Methyloterricola oryzae: one gene and its partner. The main gene of each other region encodes a partner of the protein of the gene in region 2 in a complex. Links are inferred from orthologs where the notes say so. Each region holds a gene or a part of one and is shown on either strand. Other genes may lie near its edges.

Region 1 (4,342 bases), on a different replicon or contig from region 2:
CTAACTCCTTGATCTGCGCCAAGACTTCCTTGCGCTTGCCTTCCTGCTTGTTTTTCAGAACTTTCTGAGCATCCTCGATCATTGCTGCTAGCTCCAATTCAGAAAGCTCAGTCAACTCGTTTTTCTTCATAATTAGGTCTCTCTATCTAGGTTGTTGTTCATGAATACGCCCAAGCTTTATTCTAATGGCATTTACCAGATCATACAAATAGAATGCAGCCAAAACCATCCGAAGCAAACAGGAATTTATTCTCCAGATTTCACGCTTTATATTCCAGTACTTGACAGAGTCAATCAACTTTAGTCAAGACGAAGTTCTTTCTAGTTTGTCACCTGCAATCGACAAGCGAGCACCCCGCCTACCTTACGCAATGACCCTCTAGCTCATATGAACGGCGCAATCCAAAAAACCGGCGACTTTTCACCACTAAACCCGCAGTTACCACAACATCCGCGGGACATAGTCAATTGGGGAGGACTTCCGGGCTGTGGCGATTCCCTTTGCCTTGCCCAAGCCATACGTTCTTCCGCTGGATTTTACCTGGTTGTCACGGCCGATATGCAGACGACCCTAAGACTGGAACGGGAGTTGCGCTTCTTTCTGGATGACAACTGGCCTGTCATGCATTTCCCGGATTGGGAAACCTTGCCCTACGACGTCTTTTCGCCTCTGCCGGAAATCGTGTCGCAGCGCATTAGGACCTTGGTGCAATTACCCGAGGTACAACGTGGAGTCTTGGTCGTAACCGCCGCCACACTCATGCAGAAACTGGCGCCACGCACCCATATCGTTGCCAATTCATTCAATCTGCGCAAAGGTGGTCGACTGAGCATCGATGAAACTCGCCTGCGCCTGGAGGGCGTGGGCTATCAATGCGTTTCCCAGGTTCTGCAACATGGCGAGTTCGCCATTCGCGGTTCGATCGTCGATATTTTTCCCATGGCCAGCGGTATTCCTTACCGCATCGAACTGTTCGACGAGGAAGTGGAATCCATACGCGTTTTCTCGCCCGAAACCCAACGATCGGAGGGCAAGGTTGATGAGATCAGCCTCTTTCCAACCCGTGAATTCCCATTGGACGATGAAGCCGTCAAGTTGTTCCGGCGCGCCTATCGAACTCAGTTTCCCGACATACCGCTAAACAACCCGCTTTATCAGGATGTCAGCAAGGGGCTTTCCCCTGGCGGTATCGAATACTATCTGCCGCTGTTCGTGGAGCATACCGATACCCTTTTCGACTACCTGCCGCAACAAACCACGATCGTTCGGCATGGCAACATCGGCGCCGCGGCGGACGCTTTCTTCGCCGAAACCTGCGACCGGCAGCGCCTGCGCAAAGGCAATATCGACCGACCGGCCCTGCCCGTGGACATGCTCTACTTGAGCCCAGACGAAATGGATGCCCGTCTGAAGTCCCACCGGCAAGTGGATATTCCCCCGGAGTCCGAGCCAAGCGCGAAGCCTATGGCTAACTGCCAGCCTTTGCCAAATTTGGCCTTGGAGCCCAAGCAGAAACAGCCGGCGGCGGAGTTACTCAGATTTCTGGAGAGTTTCGACGGCAAAGTTCTATTCGTGGCTGAAACGGCCGGTCACCGCGAAGCACTGCTGGAAACACTGGGCAAATACAAAATTCGTCCTCGCCTGATCGAATCCTGGCCGGACTTCCTGCGCGCGGAAAAGGAACTGTGCCTACTGGTAGCGCCGCTGGATCAAGGTATCTGGATACAGCAACCGTCGCAGCTGGCCATCATCACCGAGACCCAGTTGTCAGGCGACAAGGTCCAGCAGCGCCGACGCCGCCGGGCCGCGCACAGGGACTTCGGATCGCTGATGCGCAATCTGGAGGAATTGGAGATCGGCGCTCCGGTGGTGCACCAAGAGCACGGCGTCGGCCGCTACCTCGGTCTGCAGCGGCTCACTGTCGGAGGCATCGACGCGGAATTTCTCACCATTGAATACGCCGGCAAAGACAAACTGTATGTGCCGGTGTCCTCTCTGCATGTGATCAGCCGCTACAGTGGAGCCGGCGACAGCGACGCTCCGCTGCACAAGTTGGGCGGCGAGCAATGGCAGAAGCTCAGGCGCCGCGCCATGGAGCGGGCAAGGGACGTGGCAGCCGAACTGCTGGATATCTATGCCAAACGTGAGGCCAAACCGGGACACGCCTATCAGACGCTGAACGAGGACTATCAGGCATTCGCGGCTGCATTCCCGTTCGAGGAGACGCCGGATCAGGAAAATGCCATCCTCGATGTCATAAATGACATGTCTGCGGCACGCCCCATGGACCGGGTGGTTTGCGGGGACGTCGGCTTTGGCAAGACTGAAGTAGCCATGCGCGCGGCCTTCATTGCCGCTCAGAACGGCCGCCAGGTTGCCGTATTGGTGCCGACCACCCTGCTAGCCCAACAGCATTTCCAGAACTTCCGCGATCGCTTCGCCGACTGGCCGGTGCGTATCGAAACCGTGTCGCGCTTCGTCGGCAAGAAACAGCAGGATGAGTTCGCGCAGGCGCTGGCGGAAGGCAAGATCGATATCCTCATCGGCACTCACAAGCTGCTGCAGAAGGATATCCGCTTCAAGAACCTGGGCCTGGCCATCATCGACGAGGAACATCGCTTTGGCGTGGCACAGAAGGAGCACTTCAAGAAACTGCGCAGCGAGTTGGATTTCCTCACCCTGACCGCCACACCCATTCCCCGTACCCTGAACATGGCCTTGGGAGGCCTGCGCGACATATCCATCATTGCCACGCCACCGCCGAACCGCCACGCCATCCAGACCTTTGTCAGCGAATGGAGCGACACCCTGGTTCAGGAAGCCATCCTCCGCGAAATCAAGCGCGGCGGGCAGGTGTATTTCCTGCACAATAAGATCGAAACCATGGAAAAAACCGCGCGGGACCTGGAGCGACTGGTGCCCGCCGCCCGCATACAGATCGCCCATGGCCAGATGCCGGAACGGGAGCTGGAGCGCATCATGTTGGACTTCTATCACCAGCGTTTCAACGTGCTGCTTTCCACCACCATCATCGAAAGCGGCATCGACATTCCCAGCGCCAACACCATCCTCATTAACCGCGCCGACCAGTTGGGATTGGCGCAATTGCATCAGTTACGGGGCCGGGTCGGCCGCTCGCATCATCGCGCCTACGCCTACCTGCTGGTGCCGCCCAAGTCCCTCATAACCGCCGATGCCGCCAAGCGACTGGAAGCCATCGAAGCCTCGGGCGAATTGGGCGCCGGGTTCATGATCTCCACCCATGACATGGAGATACGCGGCGCCGGGGAGCTGCTCGGCGAGGATCAGAGCGGCCAGATCCAGGAGATCGGCTTCAGTCTCTACACGGAGTTGCTGGAAAGGGCGGTGCACGCCCTGCGTTCCGGCCAGCAACCGGAACTCGAGGCCCCGCTGGAAACCGGCCCCGAGATCGACCTGCAATTCCCGGCCTTGATCCCGGACGACTATCTGCCCGACGTACATGCCCGGCTGGTGCTGTACAAGCGCATCTCCAGCGCCCGTGACGATGAGGAGCTCAGGGCCTTGCAGGTGGAAATGATCGACCGTTTCGGACTGCTACCGCCCGCGACCAAAAATCTGTTTGCCGTAACCACCATGAAGCTCAAGGCGGACCCTCTCAGTGTGCGCAAGATCGAGGCAACCCAGACCGGGGGCCGCATCCTGTTCAAGCCTAAGCCCAACATCGACCCGGTCCAGGTCATCATGCTGATCCAGACCCAGCCGCAGGTGTTCCGCATGGATGGACCCGACAAAATTCGGTTTACGCGCGATTTCGATACGCCCGAGAGTAAAATCAGTTTTATCGAGGACTTGTTGACTACACTGAAACCCGCCGGTTAAAACTGCCCGCCCGCCGGAGCGTCCGCACACGCGGACGCCCGGTGCCTCGCCCGCGACGTAATCCCATGGAGTCTCGATGCGTCATTTCCTGTCTTCACTGATCGTCACCGCCCTCGGCTTGTCGGCAGCCTACTATTGGGGCGGAGCGGCCGCCCTGCTAACGGCCACCTTCCTGGGAATCATGGAGGTGAGCCTCTCGTTCGACAACGCCGTGGTCAACGCTACGGTGCTTCGTGACATGAGCCCGCACTGGCAACGCCGATTCCTCACCTGGGGCATGCTGATCGCGGTGTTCGGCGTACGTTTTCTGCTACCCGTGCTGATCGTGGCCTGGGTCACCGGGCATGAACTGGTCAGCGTGGTGGTCATGGCCCTTAAACAGCCGGATGAGTATGCCCGCCACCTGAGCGAAGCCCACGCGGAGATCACTCTATTCGGCGCGATGTACCTGCTCCTGGTCTTCCTGGCTTTCTTCTTCCA
Region 2 (3,789 bases):
GGCGCTCAGGACCGGGTCTATCTTCCCCTCGGCCCGACGCATGGCGGAAATCAGTTGCCCGTAGAGTTGTTGAGTCTGCTTGAGCTTCTGGCGACTGCTGCTGCGCAGGCTGCGGTTTGAGTACTGCTCAAGTTCCTGTTCCCATTCTGAGAACAAGGCCTCGGCCACATCCTGAACCGCGTCGATGCGATCTTTCACCGCCAGGGCCTTCGACTTGCTGTAGTCGAATTCGAACTTGAGCTGGCGATAGACATCCTCCAGTTCACCGCCGTCGAATTCGGTCAGCGCACTGAAGCGCTCCAGGGCACACTGAAACTGCTGCTTGGCTTCCTCCAGGCCATCACGCGCGCTTTCAACCCGCGTAATCAGCAGATCCCGCTTATGCCGCCCGACTGACTCCACGGCCCGAAAGTAGACTTTCTGACATTGAGCAGTCAGGTAGCGAACCAGGGGAGACAACAAACTTTTCCCGATCTGGCTCAATAGGGGGTCTTGATTGGAAGGGAGTCTGCTCATGTTTCTGACACCGTGTGAACCTTATTTCCTTGAGACATTTTAACTCCGGAACGGCGCGCGCCCGCACTTTTCTCCAGCACTGCGCGCAGGAAGCGCCCGGTATGGGAGGCGGGATCGGCAGCGACCTGCTCGGGGGTACCTTGGGCGATGATACGGCCGCCGCCGTCGCCACCCTCCGGCCCCAGGTCGATCAGCCAATCCGCGGTCTTGATCACTTCCAAGTTGTGTTCGATCACGATCACCGTGTTCCCGTGATCGCGCAGTTGATGTAGGACGCCCAGCAGTTGTTGGATGTCATGAAAATGCAATCCCGTTGTCGGCTCATCAAGGATATAAAGCGTCTTTCCCGTGTCGCGCTTGGACAATTCACGCGCCAGCTTCACCCGCTGAGCCTCGCCGCCTGACAGGGTGACGGCGTTCTGGCCCAGGGTGATATAGCTCAACCCCACGTCCATCAAGGTCTGCAGCTTGCGATGCACGGAGGGGATCGCCGCAAAGAAGTTGCAGGCAATTTCCACCGTCATTTCCAGCACCTCGTGAATAGTGTGGCCCTTGTAGCGTATCTCCAGGGTCTCCCGGTTGTAGCGCTGGCCTTTGCACGCGTCGCAGTGCACGAAAATGTCGGGCAGGAAGTGCATCTCGACCTTGATGACGCCGTCCCCGGCACAGGCTTCGCAGCGCCCGCCCTTGACGTTGAAGCTGAAGCGCCCCGGACTGTAGCCACGGGAACGGGCCTCCGGCGTCGCCGCGAACAGTTCCCGAATCGGTGTGAACAATCCGGTATAGGTCGCGGGATTGGACCGGGGCGTGCGGCCAATTGGACTTTGGTCGATATCCACAACCTTGTCGAAAAGGTCCAGGCCGTCGATGCCATCGCATTCCGCCGCCGCGGTCCCGGCGCCATTCAGCTCACGCGCAGCGAGGCGAAACAGGGTATCGTTGACCAGGGTCGACTTGCCCGAGCCGGAAACGCCGGTCACGCAGGTGAACAGACCCACCGGAAACTCGGCATCGATGCCCTTCAGATTATTGCCGCGGGCGTTGCGCAGACGTACTCGGCGCTTTGAATCCGGCGGCAGGCGAATCTGTGGCACCTCGATCTCGCGCTGTCCGGACAGGAATTGTCCTGTCAGGGAGTTCGGATTTTCCATGATGGCCTGCGGGGTGCCTTGTGCCACCACGGATCCGCCATGCACGCCGGCACCAGGACCAATATCCACCACGTGATCGGCAGCCAGGATGGCGTCCTCGTCGTGCTCCACCACAATGACAGTGTTGCCGATGTCGCGCAGGCGTACCAGGGTGCTCAACAGGCGCTCATTATCGCGCTGGTGTAGGCCGATGGAGGGCTCATCCAGCACGTACATGACCCCGACCAGACCGGCGCCCACCTGGCTGGCCAGTCGAATCCGCTGCGCCTCGCCACCCGACAGGGTATCCGCGCTACGATCAAGCGTCAGGTAATCCAGGCCCACATTGACCAGGAACTGCATGCGCTCGCGAATTTCCTTGACGATCTTGACGGCCACCTCACCCCGGCGGCCTGGCAGTTCCAGTTCGGAGAAAAACCCCAGGGCGCGCTTGATCGGTAGGCAGGTCAACTCCGGCAATGAGCTCTCCGCGACGAAGACATGGCGAGCACCGCGATTGAGGCGGGTACCTTCGCACTCGGGACAGGGCTTGCTGGACAAGTACTTGGACAACTCGTCGCGGACCAGGCTGGAGTCGGTCTCGCGATAGCGGCGCTCCATGTTGTGGATGATGCCTTCGAAGGGATGACGGTGAACCTGGATCTGCCCCCTCGCGTTCAGATGCTTGAAATCGATGGATTCCCTTCCACTGCCATAAAACACTATTTCACGAACACGCTCCGGCAGATTCTCGAATGGATCCTCCGGATCGAAGCCATAATGCTCGCCCAGCGAGCGTATGATCTGGAAATAGTAGGCGTTGCGCCGATCCCAGCCGCGCACCGCGCCACCCGCCAGGCTCAACTGCGGATTGTGCACGATCAGGCGTGGATCGAAATACTGCTGTATACCCAGGCCATCGCAGCGCGGGCAGGCGCCCTTGGGGTTATTGAAGGAGAAGATACGCGGCTCCAGCTCGCTCAGGGAGTAACCGCAGTGCGCGCAGGCGTACTTGTCGGAAAAGACCAGTTCCTTGGCCGGATCGTCCATGGACACCACCAGCGCGATGCCATCGGCCAGCTTGAGAGCCGTCTCGAACGATTCCGCCAAGCGCAGGGAAAGATCGGCTCGCACCTTGAAGCGATCGACCACCACCTCGATGCTGTGCTTCTTGCGCAGATCCAGCGCTGGCGCTTCGTCCAGTTCCACAACCTGACCGTCGATGCGGGCGCGGATAAAGCCTTGACCACGCAAGGTTTCCAGCAGTTGCACATGTTCGCCTTTACGCTCGCTCACCACCGGGGCCAGCAGCATCCAGCGGGACTCCTCCGGCTGGCCGAGGACATTGTCCACCATCTGACTGACTGTCTGGGCCTCCAGCGACACGCCATGGACCGGACAGCGCGGTGTGCCCGCCCGGGCGAACAGCAACCGGAGGTAATCGTAGATCTCGGTGATGGTGCCAACCGTGGACCTGGGATTGTGCGACGTGGATTTCTGCTCGATGGAGATAGCCGGCGAAAGCCCTTCGATGTGGTCCACATCAGGCTTTTCCATGATGGAGAGGAACTGGCGGGCATAGGCGGATAAGGATTCCACGTAGCGCCTTTGGCCCTCCGCATAGATGGTGTCGAAGGCAAGGGAGGACTTCCCGGAACCGGAAAGTCCCGTGATGACGATCAACTTGTCCCTGGGCAGGTCCAAGTCGATGTTTTTAAGGTTGTGGGTACGCGCGCCTCGTATCTGAATGCGGTCCATGGTGCGACGGCCAAGCTGCAAACGAATAACTATAAGCCGGAGACGGGTAGGGAGCAAAGCCATGTTCTGGCCTCTCGACCGGACCGACGAGCGATAGAACCGAAAGTCCCTTGAAGCCAACTCCCCTGCCCTACAAACGGCGATTGAAACTGGTAACATAGCCAGGTTTTGGCAAGCGTGACCGGAGTATCCCACTTGAAGGAGCCCCTCGAAATCGACAGCCCCATGACCGGCACTGAACTGCGGGCCAGTGTCTCCCTTGCGGGCATCTACATGCTGCGAATGCTGGGCCTGTTCATGATTCTGCCGGTGTTCTCGGTTTATGCGCGCGACCTGCCCGACGCGACCCCCTTCCTGATCGGAATTGCCATCAGCGCCTACGGCC

The links.
Region 1: the proteins of uvrA (region 2) and mfd are in contact, whole or in part, in a crystal structure (PDB 4DFC), measured with the Escherichia coli proteins. The link is inferred for Methyloterricola oryzae from one-to-one orthologs.

The regions. Positions count from the first base shown.
Region 1 is NZ_JYNS01000009.1:33,237-37,578, reverse strand. What follows is about bases 33-4,062. They hold mfd (transcription-repair coupling factor), read left to right. Parts: upstream 33-388; coding sequence 389-3,862; downstream 3,863-4,062. Other genes in these bases: EK23_RS12925 (DUF475 domain-containing protein), read left to right, coding at 3,939-4,062; EK23_RS12935 (H-NS histone family protein), read right to left, coding at 33-130. Outside these bases: more of EK23_RS12935, read right to left, coding at 1-32; more of EK23_RS12925, read left to right, coding at 4,063-4,342. UniProt on the Escherichia coli protein: Couples transcription and DNA repair by recognizing RNA polymerase (RNAP) stalled at DNA lesions. Mediates ATP-dependent release of RNAP and its truncated transcript from the DNA, and recruitment of nucleotide excision repair machinery to the damaged site.
Region 2 is NZ_JYNS01000002.1:74,216-78,004, reverse strand. The notes cover bases 313-3,789. They hold uvrA (excinuclease ABC subunit UvrA), read right to left. Parts: upstream 3,405-3,789; coding sequence 513-3,404; downstream 313-512. Other genes in these bases: EK23_RS04205 (MFS transporter), read left to right, coding at 3,600-3,789; EK23_RS04215 (DUF2959 domain-containing protein), read right to left, coding at 313-516. Outside these bases: more of EK23_RS04215, read right to left, coding at 1-312. UniProt on the Escherichia coli protein: The UvrABC repair system catalyzes the recognition and processing of DNA lesions. UvrA is an ATPase and a DNA-binding protein. A damage recognition complex composed of 2 UvrA and 2 UvrB subunits scans DNA for abnormalities.